One region of the Enterococcus faecium genome, then DNA from elsewhere that is predicted to be linked to it. Evidence: predicted binding sites of a transcription regulator. Region 1 holds the regulator's gene; each other region holds the start of a gene.
The links. Region 1 encodes LexA, which represses DNA repair genes until DNA is damaged. Its sites were predicted from a motif close to CNAACANNTGTTNG; they were not measured.
Positions count from the first base shown of each region.

Region 1 (6,240 bases):
TAACGATGCCAAGTGAAAATGTCACTATACTACAGGAGAAGATGAACCAATATATAGTCGATCATCAAATTGACTTGATGAGAGGGCCTGAGTTGAGAATTGATGAAGTATTGCTGCCAAATGAAGTAACAGTAGAGCGAATTGATGAGCTGAAACTATTGGCGCCATTTGGTACGGATAATCCTTTGCCTCAGTTTTTATTTCGACAAGTCCAAGCAGAAAATATCAAAAGAATCGGAGCAAACCAACAGCATCTGAAATTTGTCCTTTCCGATGCATCGAGTCAGCTTGATGCGGTCGCTTTTGGTTTTGGTACTCAAGAAGAAGAACTGCTGAATAATCAGGTAGATGTGGTAGGAAAGCTTTCGATCAATGAATGGAACGGGCGTAAGAAACCGCAGCTGATGGTATCTGATTTTTCTGTGGGTGGTCTGCAAGTATTTGATTGGCGGGCAAAACGTTTCCGTGAACAGAGCCGAAGGTCGGAAGGTAGCCTTTATTTAGCATTTGATTCTTCGACGTTGAAATTCGTGCCTGAGATTATCCAGGAAGCTGCGATTGTTTTCGAAGGACTAGATTCTGTAAAGGCAATAATTGAAAAAAGAAAACCGAACTCTCTAGTTGTTATGGATTGTCCAGATGATTTAGCGGATCTGAAAGAAGTTTTTCGGTCTTATTCATTCAATCGTGTTTATCTGATGGGGATTTCACCTGATGAGGCCTATTTGAATGGGGTAGGCACAAGAGAACAGTACGCAAAATTGTTTAAATTGATCCATTCTCAAGAACGAATTGATATACGTCATAAAATAAAAGCAATAGCTCAATATTTGCGTATCCCTGAAAAATTATTAATTTTTATGATACAGGTGTTTTTTGAATTGAAATTTGTTACAATAGAGAACGGTGTTTTACAAAAAGTCGCTAGCCCAGAAAGTCATCCTTTGACTGAGAGCAGATTATACCAGCGGCGGCTCAATAAAATCAAAGTTGAGGAATTTTTGCTTTTGAGCGATATTCCTACCATAAAGAAATGGTTAACAACCTAGGAGGAAACAAAGAGTGGATTTAAAAGATTATATTGCCAGTATTCCCGACTATCCGTCAAAAGGAATTGTGTTTCGAGATATTTCCCCACTGATGGCAGATGGTGACGCTTATCGGGAAGCTACTAAACAAATCGTAAATTATGCAAAAGAAAAACGAATTGATATGGTAGTTGGGCCAGAAGCCCGTGGATTCATCGTAGGATGTCCTGTTGCTTATGAGTTAGGAGTCGGTTTTGCCCCAGTCCGCAAAAAAGGGAAGTTACCTCGAGAAACCATCGAAGTGACTTATGGATTAGAATATGGAACAGATACATTGACATTGCATAAGGATGCCATTAAACCAGGTCAACGTGTGCTGATTTGTGACGATTTGCTAGCTACTGGAGGAACAATCAAAGCGACGATCGAACTGATCGAACAATTAGGCGGTGTAGTCGTAGGCTGCGCATTTTTGATCGAATTGATGGATCTCCATGGACGCGACAAAATCAAAGGATATGACATCATTACATTAATGGAATATTAAGCAGAAAAAAGAAGCTATTCTTGATGTTATTCTTAAAGAAGCGATTTTAAAGCGACCCTCAAAAGTCAGATTCTCTATCTGACTTTTGAGGGTCGCTATTTTTTTATAAATGGAAACAAGCAAAGACCAGTAGAAGTTTAAAAAATCACTTTTTCCGCAATTTGACTTAATACCGAAAAAATGGCTTTAGAACACCGTTTATTCGAAAAAAGGATGTGACCGATTTTTTGTCACACCCCCGTAAAAGTTTAACTTCTTGTCTTTTGAATAATTAGCAGTCAATCCTTATTATGATTGCCTGGATCTGTAGTAGGGCTCATGATAGAAATGATCTTCATGAATTCTGCGCCGCTCAGATTGACGGTACTTCTTTTCATCCCACAACATGAACCACAAAGTAAATAACGGAACAAACACAAGTAAAGCTGGACGTATGCCGAAATTACCAATAATAATACCTAAAAACAAAACAGTTAATACTAAGCCAAGACGTCTCATTGATTTCATGAATTCTCACCTCGTTAATTTATGCGAACAATTGTTCGTATATTTAGTATACGAATATTTGTTCGGTTTGTAAAGAGGGAAGTGATAAAAATTTGAAAGAAGAAGAACCCGGGCGAAAAAAGAGTTTGAGACCATCGTCTCAAACTCTTTTTAAAAAGTTTTCTTTTATTAGTAGCAATTAATAGATATGACTACGATAAAGTCCTACTACTCGTCCTAATATAGATACTTGATCTAAGATGATTGGTTCGAGCAAGTCGTTTTCAGGCTGCAGACGGAAAAAGTTTTTTTCTTTATAGAATCGTTTGCAAGTCGCTTCGTCCTCGGCAGTCATTGCAATGACAATATCGCCATTTTGAGCAGTTTCTTGCTTCCGAACGATCACGTTGTCACCATCCAAGATCCCAGCATTGATCATACTATCTCCACGAATTGTCAGCATAAAGAGACTGCCTTCTTCGGAAGAAAGATTAGGAGGGATTGGAAAGAAGTCTGAAGCATCCTCTACTGCTAAAATGGGTTCTCCAGCTGTTACGACGCCAAGTACTGGAATAGTTGTTGGACGAATCCCAATCTTTTCTAAACCTTGTTTTGTCAACTCGATTGCACGAGGTTTCGTCGGATCTCTTTGGATAAACCCTTTTTTTTCAAGCCGTGCAAGATGACCGTGAACAGTAGAAGTAGAAGAAAGCTGAACAGCTTCCCCGATTTCACGGACAGTTGGCGGGTATCCTTTTTGGGTTACTTGTTCATGGATATATCGTAAGACTTCGATTTGTCTTGATTCAGTTTGTCGGGCCACAAGGTACACCTTCTTTCACTTGATAAATAGATAGTACCATATAAAAAGCGCTAAATCAAACGAATGTTCGTATTTTATTTAGTTTATCTAGTTGTTTTTTTTTCAGTTTTTATATAATATGAAGGAGAGTAAAAGGAGGGCTGAGCATGCTGTCACCTGAAAAAATAGAGCGGATCAATGAACTTGCACGTAAAAAGAAGGAAAATGGTCTCTCAAAAGCCGAAGAACAAGAACAAATCAACTTACGCAAAGAGTATTTGGAAGCTTTTCGTTCCGGTATGCGTCATCATATCGAAGGAATGAAAGTCGTCGATCCTGAGGGCAATGACGTGACCCCGGAAAAATTAAAAGAAATCCAAAAGAAAAAAGGCTTACACAACCGAAATGACAACTTTTAGTAAAAAATACTGAAAAAGATTGCTTTTTCGTGTGACATCTTATAGAATGAAAGTGTAAGAAATAAAGGTAAAAAAAACCTAAATTAATAGGAGGGGTTATTTTGTTTGACAAAATTGACCAACTTGGCGTTAACACAATTCGTACATTAAGTATTGAAGCAGTCCAAAAAGCAAACTCAGGACATCCTGGATTGCCGATGGGCGCAGCACCTATGGCATATGCGTTATGGACAAAACACCTGAAAGTAAATCCAACGACATCAAAAAACTGGGCTGACCGCGACCGTTTCGTTCTTTCGGCAGGACATGGGTCAGCAATGTTGTATAGCTTGCTTCATTTAGCTGGCTATCAAGTGACAATCGATGATTTGAAACAATTCCGTCAATGGGATTCTAAAACACCAGGACATCCTGAAGTACATCATACAGATGGTGTAGAAGCCACTACAGGGCCATTAGGACAAGGGATTGCAATGGCTGTCGGTATGGCAATGGCAGAAGCGCACCTTGCAGCAACGTATAACAAAGAAAACTTTAATGTGATGGATCACTATACGTATGCAATATGCGGTGACGGAGACTTGATGGAAGGGGTATCTCAAGAAGCAAGTTCGATGGCAGGTCATATGAAACTAGGGAAATTGATCGTTTTATACGATTCAAACGATATTTCACTAGACGGTCCAACTTCAAAAGCTTTCACAGAAAACGTTGGTGCTCGCTATGAAGCATATGGCTGGCAACATATCTTAGTGAAAGACGGAAATGACCTAGAAGCAATCTCTAAAGCGATTGAAGAAGCAAAAGCTGAAACAGACAAACCAACATTGATCGAAGTAAAAACAGTCATCGGCTATGGTGCTCCTAAAGAAGGAACATCTGCTGTTCATGGTGCTCCTCTTGGTGAAGATGGCATCAAGATGGCTAAAGAAGTTTATGGTTGGGAGTATCCAGATTTCACTGTTCCAGAAGAAGTAGCTGCCCGCTTCCATCAAACGATGATAGAAGAAGGACAAAAAGCTGAAGATGCATGGAATGAAATGTTTGCCAATTATAAAAAAGCTTATCCTGAATTAGCACAACAATTTGAAGATGCTTTTGATGGCAAACTACCAGAAAACTGGGATGCAGAATTGCCAACTTATGAAGTTGGAAGCAGTCAAGCAAGCCGTGTTTCAAGTAAAGAAGTCATCCAAGAATTATCGAAAGCTATACCAAGCTTCTGGGGTGGTTCAGCGGACTTGTCAGGTTCCAATAATACAATGGTGGCTGCAGATAAAGATTTCACTCCTGAACATTATGAAGGACGCAACATCTGGTTCGGTGTCCGCGAATTTGCAATGGCTTCGGCTATGAATGGTATCCAACTTCATGGCGGAACTCGTATCTACGGTGGAACATTCTTTGTCTTTGTCGATTATCTAAGACCAGCAGTTCGTTTAGCAGCAATCCAACATACTCCTGTTGTTTACGTCTTAACACATGACTCGGTTGCTGTCGGAGAAGACGGACCAACGCACGAACCGATTGAACAACTAGCATCTGTTCGCTGCATGCCTGGTGTTCAAGTGATTCGTCCGGCAGACGGAAATGAAACACGTGCTGCTTGGAAAGTAGCGATGGAGACAACAGATGCGCCTACTATCCTTGTATTGAGTCGTCAAAACCTTCCAGTATTGCCTTCTACAAAAGAAGTAGCAGATGAAATGGTGAAAAAAGGCGCGTATGTTCTTTCTCCATCACAAGGAGAAACACCAGAAGGTATTTTGATTGCAACAGGTTCTGAAGTTGATTTGGCTGTGAAAGCTCAAAAAGAATTGGCTGAAAAAGGCAAAGATGTTTCTGTTGTTTCTATGCCAAGCTTTGACCTCTTTGAAAAACAATCTTCTGAATATAAAGAAAGTGTACTTCCTAAATCAGTGAAGAAACGTGTGGCTATCGAAGCTGCTGCATCATTTGGTTGGGAACGCTACGTAGGAACAGAGGGCGCAACGATTACAATCGATCATTTCGGTGCATCTGCCCCTGGCACTAAAATTTTAGAAGAATTTGGATTTACAGTAGAAAATGTCGTGAATACGTACAATCAACTATCATAGATCCAAGCAATTGTTTGACTGATAAGAACAGCTGTCTGCAAGTTGGAGACAGCTGTTCTTTATGTGTTAGAAGAATAAATCAATATTACTTTTCGTTTTCGGCTATGTTACATTTAAATGACAAAACAAAGAATTCTTCGGATTAGTTTGTGTTTCTTGAGAATTAAAAGTATAATTTAATTAATTAAGTTTGTTTTAAGAAGAGAACTTTTTATTAAGTTTTTTTATTTTGAGGAGGAATTTGAATGCAAGAGCTGAAGACCCGCAGTGCCCGGCACCATAGACCTAAAAGAAAAATGGTGATCAATAAAAAAGCGATTGCTCCTTTAATTGGAACGAGTCTTTTAGTTGGGCCGATGATGGTTACAGCGGTACCGCAACATGTTCATGCAGATGAACAAGGATCTCAAACAGTCGCTGATCCTCAAGCGTTTATCGATCAAATCGGCTGGTCTGCGTCAGAAGTTGCTGCAAGTAATGACTTGTATGCTTCAGTCATGATCGCTCAAGCGTTGTTGGAAAGTGCATATGGCACTTCCGGATTAGCTAGTGCGCCAAATTATAATCTATTCGGTGTGAAAGGAAGCTATAACGGACAGGTCGTTTATATGGCAACCAAAGAATATGTAAACGGACAATGGGTAACGATGAATGAGCCATTCCGAAAATATTCTTCTTATTGGGAATCCTTCCAAGACCATGCGAATGTTCTTCGTTCAACCAGTTTTTCCACGGGCGATTATCATTATGCTGGCGTGTGGAAAAGCAATACAACAAGTTTTTATGATGCAACAGCGTACTTGACAGGTCGTTATGCTACCGATCCAAATTATGGGGCCAAATTGAACTCATTGATTAA
Region 1 is NZ_CP118955.1:1,384,031-1,390,270, reverse strand. It holds gene recJ (single-stranded-DNA-specific exonuclease RecJ) at 1-1,049, shown strand, start outside; gene PYW34_RS06745 (adenine phosphoribosyltransferase) at 1,063-1,575, shown strand; gene PYW34_RS06740 (hypothetical protein) at 1,864-2,082, opposite strand; gene lexA (transcriptional repressor LexA) at 2,261-2,884, opposite strand; gene PYW34_RS06730 (DUF896 family protein) at 3,031-3,282, shown strand; gene tkt (transketolase) at 3,384-5,381, shown strand; gene PYW34_RS06720 (glucosaminidase domain-containing protein) at 5,627-6,240, shown strand, end outside.

Region 2 (6,240 bases), 380 kb from region 1:
TCTTTTATCATCTTCATTTTACTAACTCCTTTCTATAATATTAGTTTACCATGAAGGCTCACAGCAAGACCTGTATTTAGTTTGTGAAGTAAGAAAAAAATTGATAATTGTTGTTATTAAAAAGTTGAACATTTGTTTATATGAATGATGTTTTTGAAAAAGATCATATGATTTGATTCTCATGTTTTCTATTTGTACTTTTCTCGTCTACTTCTGTTATAATCTGCATCTTACTTTTTTCACCTTTTTTACTTCAACATAAAATTATAAAAGCATAATGTTTGTGTTAATACAATAAAGCGTTTACAATGTGGTTATCAAATGAAGGAGGTTTCTACATGAAAAAGATTAGTACGTTATTGTTTATTGGGTTAGTTAGTTTAGGGTTGTTCGGTTTTAGCATTCCAGGTTTTGCGCATGGTTATATTACTTCTCCAGGAAGCCGTGCATACCTAGGAACATCAGCAGCAGGAAACTTAAATCAAAATGTCGGAAGAGCACAATGGGAACCGCAAAGTATCGAAGCTACCAAAAATACATTCATTGATGGAAAAATTGCTAGTGCAGGAGTCAGCGGCTTTGAGCCTTTAGATGAACAGACATCTAACAGATGGCATAAAAACATGGTTAATCCAGGAACATTAAATATTACTTGGAATTTAACAGCACAACATCGGACAAGTACTTGGGATTACTACATTACCAAACCAACTTGGAATCCTAATCAACCTTTGAAATTTAGTGATTTTGAATTGATCACAAAAATAGACGACAAAGCAACTGTTCCACCAAAAACAGTCAACCAAACGATCACACTTCCGCAGGATCGAAAAGGATATAATGTGATTTTAGCAGTATGGAATATCAGCGATACGACAAATGCATTTTATCAAGTGATAGACGTGAATATCCAATAATAATCAAAAAGGGCTGTGACAAAAACTATGTCACAACCCTTTTTTTAAATAAATAGTGTCCTCCTGTTAACTCTTCGGTCACAAGTACAGTATTCATAAAACATGAAGAGCTATTTTTGTTTGGCTGTTCTTATTACTTGATACAGGGCAGACTTTTTCACAACCTCTTTCATTTAGTCAGCGAGTCTCGTCATCTTCACGACAACTTCACAACGTGCAGTCTGAGGAAACATGTCGACGGACTGTAAATATTCAATCTTGAACTTTTTACTTAAATTAACCAGATCTCTGGCAAGTGTAGAAACATTACAGGAGATATAAACAAGTTTTTTTGGAGGGTATTTCAATAATGATTGGATCAATGCGTTATCCAAACCCGTACGTGGTGGATCTACGATGATACCATCAGGCTGAAAACCTTCATTCAACCATTTAGGCAGAACTTGCTCTGCTGTCCCGACTTCATATCGAGTGTTGTGATATCCTAATCTTTCCGCATTTTTTTTTGCATCAGCGATTGCTTGAGGAACGGTATCCATTCCCCGTACTTCTTTGGCTTGTTTTGCTACACTTAAGCCGATCGTCCCAACTCCGCAATAAGCATCCACGATCGTTTCATTAGGCTGGACATCTAATGCTTTGATTCCTTCGCCATAAAGCAATTCGGTCTGCTGAGGATTGAGTTGAAAGAAGGCACGAGGAGAAAGATCGAAAGTCACTTCATTGATTTGTTCTTCAATGGCTTCTTTTCCCCATAAGTGGATCGTTTCATCCCCCATCACGAGAGACGTTTTTTGTGCCTGGACATTTTGCATGATTGAAACAACTTCGGGCAGTCGTTCATTGATCTCACGGATCATTGCGTTTTTTTGCGGGAATTTTTTACTGCGAGTAATAAAAACAACTTGTAACTCCCCAGTTTTAACACCGATTCTAACCATGATTGTGCGGAAGATTCCACTGTTTGTCCGTTCATCATAGATGGGTGCATCAAATTTATTCAATAGTTGAACAACAGTATTCATTACTTTTTGTGTTCGAGGTTCTTGAACCAAGCAGTCTGTTATAGGGACTAACTGATGAGAGTTTGCTTCGTATAAACCAGCTTCAATTTTTTGAGTCTGCTTATTTTTTCGTAACTGAAATTGTGCTTTGTTTCTATAATGCCAAGGCTCATCCATCCCGATCGTCGGCAAAAGTTGATAAGATCGAAAGCCTGCTGGTTTGAATTTTTCCAATGCTTGCAAAAGCAGATCCTTTTTAAAATCCAATTGAGCTTGATAAGCTAAGTGTTGTAATTGACAGCCACCGCATTCATAGTAAACAGGACATGGTGCCACTACGCGATCTTTGCTTGTTTTTTTGACTTTTATTAATTCTCCTTCTGCATAGCGAGGAGTTGCTTTCGTGATTTTCACTAGTACTTCTTCTTTTGGTAGTGCATATGGAACAAATATGATCAACCGTTTGAAATAACCGATTCCTTCACCATTTATGCCTAAACGCTTGATTTTCAAAGGAACCGTTTGTCCAGTTTTGACAATTGTTTCTGCCATAAGTATCTCCCTTTTTCTTTTTTCTGTGGTTTATTCTAACATATAATACCTGATTACGGGGATTTTCTGTGGTATGATAGAGAATATATGTTCGAGGAGGATGTTTATGTTAACCGTTACGAGAATCAGTAAAGGCAAAGGCCCTTTCTATCGCGTAGATTTATCTGAAGGAGAAGCTTTACAAGTATCTGAAGATGTATTAGTACGCTATCGATTATTAAAAGGACGGGAATTAGACGAAGAAACTATCCAAGAGATCAAGAAGAGTAGCGGAGCTGATTTCGGTTTTCACCTAGCAATGAATTACTTAAGTTATCAGTTGCGATCGGAAAAAGAAATCCGAACATACTTAAAAGAAAAGGAAATCCTTCAAGAAGATCGAAATAAAATCGTAGCCCGCTTAAAAGAATTGGACCTTGTCGATGATTTGGTCTATGGGGAAAGTTATGTGCGCACGAATATGCGCTTAAGTGACAAAGGACCAAAGAAATTAGCGCAGCAGATGCAGCAAAAAGGTTTGAAACCTGAAATCATTGAACAAGCGCTCAGCCAATATACATTTGAAGACCAAGTTCAAAATGCACATCAGACAGCCGAAAAAGCGTTTGGAAAAAATCACGGAAAAAGCCAAAAAGAATTATTGAGAAAAATCCAACAAACATTGATGACGAAAGGCTTTTCTCAAGAAGTGATCCAACAAGCGATAGCTGATCTTCCGCAAGAAGCAGATCAAGAAATAGAATATGATTATTTAGTCAAACAAGGAGATAAACTATGGCGAAGAAATTTAAGGTTTGAACCTAAAAAAAGAAATCTAAAAGTAAAGCAAAGCTTATATCAAAAAGGATTTGATTTGGATATGATCCAGCGATTCATTACGGAAAAGGAAGAGGAAAGTGAATAAAGAATGGGAAAAATGGACAGATAAAGAAACAAAAGAATTTCAAGATCAGTTCATTCAATGGTATGAACAAGAAAAAAGAAACCTGCCTTGGCGCTATAATCGTGATCCTTATCGTATCTGGATCTCTGAGATCATGCTTCAGCAAACCAGAGTAGACACAGTGATCGATTATTTTTATCGTTTCATGGAATGGTTTCCTACAATTGAAGAGCTAGCAAATGCTCCAGAAGAAAAGCTTTTAAAAGCATGGGAGGGCCTTGGTTATTACTCAAGAGCCCGGAACATCCAAGCTGCTGCTAAACAGATCATGTCAGAATTTGATGGGGAAATGCCGCAAACGCCTGAAGAAATTAGCTCATTGAAGGGAATAGGACCATATACGACAGGCGCGATTGCAAGTATCGCATTTGGACTTCCAGAACCTGCAGTTGACGGCAACGTGATGCGAGTAGTCAGCAGATTGTTTTGCATTGAAGCAGACATCGCAAAAGCTTCTAGCAGGAAAATCTTTGATGAAGCGATGCGGAAAATCATTGATGAAAAGCATCCAGGTGAATTCAACCAAGCAATGATGGATCTAGGTTCAGCTATCTGTACACCAACTTCTCCAAAGTGTGAGACTTGTCCGATCCAAGCCTTTTGTTTAGCTAACAAACGAGGAATCCAAACGAGTTTTCCTGTAAAAACAAAAAAAGCAAAGCCAAAAGACGTTTATTATATCAGTGCAGCTCTTCAAAATCATTCTGGAGCGTATTATTTTGAAGAAAGAGATAGCCAAAAATTGCTGGCGAATATGTGGACATTTCCAATGATGGAAGTGACACAAGAGGAGTATGAGCGATTGAAAAAAGAATGGGAAACAAAGCCAGAAATCGATCTGTTTGATGACCTAGTAGCAGAAGAAGAGCAAAATCTCCCATTTGAAAAGCAGGAACTCTTTGTTTGGCAGACACGACATTTAGGAGAAGTTACTCATATTTTTAGTCATCTGAAATGGCATGTTCTCCTTTTTTACGGACGGGCAACCGAGGGAGCAGAACAAGAATTTACCGAGAACAAAACTTCGAAGTGGTTGAAGCCTGATGCATTTGATTCGGTCGTTTTTCCTAAGGTCCAAATGAAACTGGTAGATCAGTTAGAGAAAAATCGAAACAATAGGAATCCTTTCTAGGCAAAGCTCATTTTTATTGATATAATAATTATGATGTCGGTGTAATGAACACCCAAACACAAAGCACAAAATGCTGCTTAAGGAAGGGTTGCTATGGGAGTTCCAAAAGAAGGAGAGTTTGTGACGATCCAAAGTTACAAGCACGACGGCAAATTGCATCGAACGTGGCGAGATACCATGGTATTAAAAACAAGCGAACACTCTATGATCGGCGTGAATGATCACACATTAGTCACTGAATCTGATGGACGCCGATGGGTAACGCGCGAACCAGCGATTGTTTATTTTCATAAAAAATACTGGTTCAATGTAATAGCAATGATCAGAGAAAAGGGGGTTTCCTATTATTGTAATCTAGCTTCACCTTTTTTGCTGGACGATGAGGCCTTGAAATATATCGACTATGACTTGGATATCAAGGTATTTCCTGACGGCGAGAAACGACTATTGGATGTCGATGAATATGAGATGCACAGCAAAATGATGAATTACCCGAACGATATTGACTTCATCCTAAAAGAAAATGTGAAGATTCTGGTTGACTGGATCAATAATGGAGATGGCCCGTTCTCGGAAGGCTATATTGATATTTGGTATAACCGTTACAAGCAATTGTCGCGTAAGTAAACACAAAAAAGAACAGTAAGCCAGTGAGAGATTTTTCTCAAAAGCTTGCTGTTTTTTGCTTTTTTCGAAATAAATTTTTATAAAGTCTTTTTCATATAAATATGAGGCATGCCAGCATCTTCAAAAGGATCGCCGTAAGCTGTATATCCTAGTTTTTCGTAAAAAGTTTCAGCTGTGGATTGTGCCCCTAATAAAATCGTATTATAGCCTTGATTCTTAGCAAAGTTTTCTGCTTCTTCAATCAATATTTTTCCTAACCCTTGGTGTCTGTATTCAGAAAGAATCGCCATCCGCTGTAATTTCATTTTTCCGTTTTCTAAAGGCAAAAGACGTACAGTTCCTTGCGGTTCTTTTTTATCTGAGTACAGGACGAAGTGGATACAATGGGCTTCATCTTTGTCTATTTCTCGAGACAAAGGCACACCCTGTTCGACTACAAAAACTTGATGCCTGATCCGTACAGCATCTAAGTAAATATTGCTCATTGTATCTTTTGTTTGTACAACTTTCATGGTCTAGCCACCTTCCTTTCGTATAGTATACTGGAAAATAAAACAAATAAAAAGTATGGCAAGTTTTCAAAACGCCGTTTGTATAATTAAGCGAGACAAATAAAAAAGCCATTTATGTTACACTCAAATTGTAATACCCGCTAAAGCATACAAGGAGAGTGAACATAAATGACTTATACCCATCTTACACCAAACGAGCTTGTAATGATAGAAGCATATTTTCATCAAGAAACTCCGGTTGCTATCGTTGCGAAGCAGCTTAAACGTGGACGCCAAACAATTTACAATGTCTATAACTTTCTCAAATGTGGTGGAACAGCACTTGAATACTTTGAACAATACAAAGAAAATAAGCGACGTTGTGGGAGAACCGAAATCATTTTTCCTGCTGAGGAAAAAGAATACATTGAAAAAAGATCAACTGAAGGTTGGACCCCAGACGTCATTATTGGCCGTGCAGAGCGAACCTTCTCTTGTTCAGTAAGTACCCTCTATCGCCGGTTTAAGACGGGAGAATTCAATGTTTTACATTTACCGATGCAAGGAAAACGAA
Region 2 is NZ_CP118955.1:1,761,382-1,767,621, reverse strand. It holds gene PYW34_RS08615 (TspO/MBR family protein) at 1-17, opposite strand, end outside; gene PYW34_RS08610 (lytic polysaccharide monooxygenase auxiliary activity family 9 protein) at 339-917, shown strand; gene rlmD (23S rRNA (uracil(1939)-C(5))-methyltransferase RlmD) at 1,091-2,473, opposite strand; gene recX (recombination regulator RecX) at 2,580-3,377, shown strand; gene mutY (A/G-specific adenine glycosylase) at 3,370-4,548, shown strand; gene ntdP (nucleoside tri-diphosphate phosphatase) at 4,642-5,175, shown strand; gene PYW34_RS08585 (GNAT family N-acetyltransferase) at 5,253-5,687, opposite strand; gene PYW34_RS08580 (IS30 family transposase) at 5,856-6,240, shown strand, end outside.
Region 2: recX (recombination regulator RecX) is a predicted target of LexA. The motif match lies at 2,554-2,567, and genes of this name have one in related genera.

Region 3 (6,240 bases), 480 kb from region 1:
TTTTTTTGACTAAAGTCTTCCTTTGCAATTTCAATTTTTAAATCAGAAAAACCAGAAAAACCAATTTTTTGACAAAAGCGAATAATAGTAGCATCGCCAACTTTTGTGTTTTTCTTAATATCACTCATCGTACTATAAATAATAGTTTTCCCAGAATTTAAAATAAAATCAGCGACTTTTTTTTCAGACTTCGTTAAAAATGGATAATTTTCTTTAATTAAATAGATATAACTCATACAAACTCCTCTACAATTTCAACTTTTCTCCATTATACTCCAAAATAATAAAAAAAACTCCTAAATACTCTATTTTTATCTTTACTTTTATGAAAGCGGATGCTATATTATTTTTGGAGTTATTATCCAAAAATAATAAAAAATTGGAGTGTTTAGGATAATGGATAAAAAAAGGTTTTTAGATCTTATTTCAAAAGGTTTGATTGTTTCATGTCAAGCATTACCTGGTGAACCATTTTACAAAGAGGAAGAAAGTTTAATGCCTTATTTTGCTTTGGCTGCTCAAAGGGCTGGAGCAGTTGGTATACGTGCAAATTCTGTTCGAGATATTATTGAAATTAGAAAGTGTGTATCATTACCAATGATTGGAATTATTAAAAGAGATTATCCACCAGAATCTCCATTCATTACTGCCACTATGAGAGAAGTAGATGAATTAGTAGAAACCGGTGTTGAGGTAATCGCTCTTGATTGCACTCTTAGAAATCGGCATGATGGACTATCTATAAATTCTTTTATTACTAAAATAAAAGAAAAATATCCTCATCAGTTATTTATGGCAGATATTTCTACATTTGAAGAAGGCAAAAATGCATATAAAGCAGGAATAGATTTTGTAGGAACTACTTTAAGTGGATATACTGAGGAAAGTAAAAAACAAGATGGGCCAGATATAGATTTGATTAAAAAATTGGTAGAAGAAGGGATTTGTGTAATTGCTGAGGGAAGGATTCATACTCCAGAACAAGCAAAAGAGATAAAAAAAATAGGAGTTGCAGGTATTGTTGTGGGTGGTGCTATTACTCGACCACAGGAAATTGCATCAAGATTTGTTAAAGCATTAAGTTAGGGGGAGAAATAAAATGTTTAAAAAATTTTCACAATTAGGACGCGCTTTCATGTTACCAATTGCTATATTACCAGTAGCCGGATTACTATTGGGACTGGGAGGAGCGTTAACAAATGAGAGTGCTATAAATGCTTATCCATTTTTAGATCAACCGTGGTTGCATACAATTTTAAGTATTATGAGTTATGCTGGAAATGCAGTTTTTGCAAACCTAGCACTAATTTTTGCAATTGGTATTGCTGTAGGACTTGCAAATGGAGATAAAGGAACAGCTGGTTTAGCTGGTGGAGTAGCTTATCTAGTATATACTGCAACTATTAGTGGGTTTCTTGAACTTTTTTCATCAAAAGATGCAACACTAGATACAGGTGTAGTGGGATCAATTGTTGTTGGTGGTACTGTTGCATTTTTACACAATCGATATAGAAAAATTGAATTACCACAATTCTTAGGTTTTTTTGGAGGATCAAGATTTATTCCGATTGTTTCTAGTTTAGCTGCAATCATTATTAGTTCTGTCTTTTACTTAATTTGGCCACCAATTCAAAATGGTTTAGTAGTTGCTGGTGAACAAATTGCTCAAATGGGTAGTTTAGGAACTTTTTTATATGGTTTTTTATTGCGTTTAACAGGTGCTGTTGGACTACACCACACCATTTACCCTTTGTTCTGGTATACATCTTTAGGTGGTACCGAAACTGTAGCTGGATCAACAATTGCTGGAGCCCAAAATATTTTCTTTGCCCAACTAGCTGATCCAAACCACACTGGTCTGTTTACTTATGGTACTAGATTTTTTGCAGGAAGATTTGCAACAATGATGTTTGGATTACCTGCAGCATGTTATGCAATGTATCGTGCAATTCCTAAGAAAAATCGTAAAAAGAATGGTGGGCTTTATTTTAGCGGGGCCCTTACATCATTTTTAACTGGAATTACTGAACCAGTTGAATATATGTTTTTATTTGTTGCTCCTTGGCTTTATGTGATTCATGCATTCTTAGATGGATTATCTTTTTATTTTGCTGATATCTTAAATATTCGTGTAGGGAATTCCTTTTCAGGTGGTTTGATCGACTTTTTATTATTCGGTGTACTTCAAGGGAATGACAAAACTAATTGGTTAAAATTAATTCCTTTTGGTATTGCATGGGCATTTATATATTTCTTTGTTTTTACATTCTTTATCAAAAAATTTAAGGTAGATATTCCTGGAATGGAAGAAGAATCAGAAGTTCATTCTGAAAAAGTAATAAACAAAAATACATCATTACATGAAGAGTCTCTTATCATTATTGAAGCTCTTGGTGGAAAAGAAAATATTGAGTCTGTTGAAGCTTGTGCAACTCGTTTGCGTGTTGCTGTTACGAATGGGGAGATTATTCAAAAACAAACAATAAAAGACACTGGTGCAACTGCTGTCTTCGAAGTGAAGGGTGGCATCCAAGCTGTTTTTGGAGGGAAAGCTGACTTATTAAGTCAAGAAATCAATCAAATATTAGGAAAAGATAATTAGGAGGTTTTTAATATGTTTGAAATTTTCAAAAAGAAAAAACAAGAAACTTTTTATGCACCTTGTTCCGGAAAAATCATTTCCATCACAGAAGTAAATGATCCTGTCTTTTCACAAAAATTACTAGGTGATGGTTTTGCCGTCATACCTGATGGTTCAAAAATTTATGCTCCATTGGCTGGTCGAGTAACAAATATATTTCCTACTAAACATGCTATTAATATAAAAAGCAACTCAGGCATTGATTATTTGATTCATATTGGAATTGATACAGTCGAATTACAAGGAGAGCCTTTTTCGATTTGTGTTCAAGAAAATGATGAGGTTACTCTTGAAACCTCGTTGGTTGATGTGGATTTTGACAAAATAATAAAATCTGGTAAAGATACTTCTGTTATAGTTGTTTTTCCGGAGAAAAATCAGTTCAATGATTTAATAATAGATAATGGTCGAATTGCTCATGGGAATTCATGTGGAAAAATCACTTTTTAAAAAAGTGTATATAAAAAGCTATAAAATAAGCTAAATAGGATATTTGTCAAATGAAGTTGGTGAACAGAAAGAACTGTTTTCTTTCTGTTCATTTTTTTATTTTATTAGTAATGATTCCCCATGCCAAATCATGATCCGTAATTTAAAGTTATGATTTGTCAAATTAAGCTAGAATAAAATGCTTCTTGTACATAGCTCAAAAATATTTCGATTGGTGTTCTGTAATTCAATGATTTTCTTGGAATATGATTACGTTGATTGCTGACACTGGAAATAAATGTCTGATTCACTTCTCTAAAATCCATTGATTTCGGCAGTCCATTACGACGCAGAATCCCGTTAGAATTCTCGTTTAATGGGCGTTGAGAAGGTGTTCCAGGGTCCGCAAAATATATATCAATATCATGTTGGTTACTAATGGCTTTCCAGTTAGAAAATTCTTTTCCACAGTCAAACGTAATAGATTTAAAGAAGTTTTTAGGGAAGCGAGAAAACCATTGATTAAGGGCAGTTTCAATATCTAATGCCTTACGGCCGTTGGGTTTAATCGTGATAATGACTTTAGATAATCTTTCAACTAAAGTAATGACGGCACTTTTATGATGAATGCCAACGATCGTATCACCTTCAAGGTGACCAAACTCAGAATTGAAATCAGGATAATTATCAGGTCGATCATGGATTGAGCGCTGATACTGTTGTTTTCCCCGTTTTTCCTGATGGCCATTGGGTTTTCTTTTACCTTTCATCGGTAGTGTGTCAATATCAAATATTCCTTTAGAAAATAAACGATAAAGTGTTCTCATACCGCATGAAACAGGCCTTTCTTTTCGCCCGATAATGACGTCAGGCATCCAACCAAGAGTGACTTTCTCTTTAATGTAATCTACTTCATGAGCAGGTAATTGAATGACTTTTCTACCACATTTTTTCTTATTTTCTTTATACTGGTGCCAATAATCAAGAGCAGTCTTGCCTTGCTTGAACTTATTGACTACATTATAAATAGTTTGTATAGCACGTCCCATTCGGTTAGCGATTTCAACCGGCTTATTATGTTGAAGATAATATGATTCTATCATTGTCAGTTTGTCTATGGTAAGATGTTTGTAGGTCATTTATGGTTACACTCCTTTGTTTTCTTTCGTCGGAAATACAATTTGAGTGTACCATAAATGCCTTTTTATTTTTCTAACTTAATTTTACAATTCGCGTGTATTATAAGAAAAGCTAAGAATGATAATTAATCGATTTTCAAAATATATAATAAAAAGATACAATGAGTTAACTATACAAATCAAAAGAAGAAGCAGGGGGATAGCATACCTATGCTTCTTTTTTATGTATTTAGCTATTTCTTCTTTACAATATCGAACATATGTTTGTATAACGTGAAAGAATGGAGTGTTATTTATGATGGATTATTCAAAAGAGCCAGTAAATGATTACTTTTTAATCGATATGAAAAGCTTTTACGCAAGTGTCGAATGTATAGAAAGAAATTTAGATCCATTAACAACAGAACTTGTTGTTATGAGTCGATCTGATAATACTGGTTCAGGATTGATATTAGCTTCTTCTCCTGAAGCAAAAAAGCGGTATGGTATTACAAATGTGAGTAGACCACGTGACTTACCACAACCATTTCCTAAAACACTACACGTTGTTCCACCACGTATGAACCTATATATCAAGCGAAATATGCAGGTAAATAATATTTTCAGAAGATATGTGGCTGATGAAGATCTACTGATTTACTCGATCGATGAATCAATCTTAAAAGTGACCCGATCACTGAATCTTTTTACGACTGAAGGAACACGAAGTCAGCGAAGGAAGAAGCTCGCTCAAATGATCCAAGAACGTATTAAAGAAGAGTTAGGTTTGATTGCTACGGTAGGCGTCGGCGATAATCCCCTTTTGGCTAAACTAGCCTTAGACAATGAAGCAAAGCATAATGAAGGATTTATTGCGGAATGGACGTACGAAAACGTTCCTGAAAAAGTATGGAATATTCCTGAAATGACGGACTTTTGGGGCATTGGCTCTCGAATGAAGAAAAGACTCAATCAGATGGGGATTATGAGCATTAGAGATCTTGCTAACTGGAATCCATACACCATTAAGAGCCGTTTAGGTGTGATTGGCTTACAGCTATACTTTCATGCAAATGGTATTGATCGAACTGATATAGCAATCCCACCAGAACCGACAAAAGAAAAGTCCTATGGTAATTCACAAGTGTTGCCACGTGATTATACTAGAAGAAATGAAATCGAGCTGGTTGTAAAAGAAATGGCGGAACAAGTAGCCATTCGTATCAGACAGCATAATTGTAAAACAGGATGTGTCCATTTAGACATTGGTACATCGATCTTAGAAACGAGACCAGGGTTCTCACACCAGATGAAAATCCCTATCACAGACAATACAAAGGAATTGCAGAATTATTGTCTTTTCTTGTTTGATAAGTATTATGAAGGACAAGAAGTCCGCCACGTCGGAATCACTTACAGCAAGCTATTTTATACTGATTCGCTTCAGCTGGATTTATTTAGTGATCCACAAAAGCAAATTGACGAAGAAAATTTAGATAAAATTATTGACAAGATTCGGCAAAAATATGGTTTTACGTCGATTGTACATGCTTCTTCAATGTTAGAAGGCGCTAGAAGCATTACTAGAAGCACACTTGTTGGTGGTCATGCGGGCGGAAATGGGGGAATTAAAAATGATTGATTACAATGATCGTGGTCGTTTAAAGTGGGCAGGGTTTTATTTATCTGATCATACTGAAGAGATCGATGCGGACAATGAGCAACGTACCAATCATAATTTGGCAAAAGAACAAATGACGACTGAAGATATTGTGAAAGTATTGAACGCTGCAGTCATAAAAAATAGATCAGTATGTATCCAAAAAGAAGAACGAAACGCCGAAGGATACTATCCATACGATATTGTTGGAAAGATCTTAGGTAGTGATGAGCTGGGAATCTACGTTGGAAAAGACAAAATTCACTACGACGAAATACGGCACATTGAATTTTACCAGGATAATAAGTGGAGTCGACTAGAATGAACATTATCCAGCAATATGAGCTAAAGTATATAACATACCCGTGGTGCTAGTTAATTTTTTCCTAGAG
Region 3 is NZ_CP118955.1:905,460-911,699, forward strand. It holds gene PYW34_RS04275 (MurR/RpiR family transcriptional regulator) at 1-236, opposite strand, end outside; gene PYW34_RS04280 (N-acetylmannosamine-6-phosphate 2-epimerase) at 397-1,086, shown strand; gene PYW34_RS04285 (PTS transporter subunit EIIC) at 1,100-2,602, shown strand; gene PYW34_RS04290 (PTS sugar transporter subunit IIA) at 2,615-3,091, shown strand; gene PYW34_RS04295 (IS30-like element IS6770 family transposase) at 3,250-4,209, opposite strand; gene PYW34_RS04300 (Y-family DNA polymerase) at 4,505-5,830, shown strand; gene PYW34_RS04305 (hypothetical protein) at 5,823-6,173, shown strand.
Region 3: PYW34_RS04300 (Y-family DNA polymerase) is a predicted target of LexA. The motif match lies at 4,463-4,476, and genes of this name have one in related genera.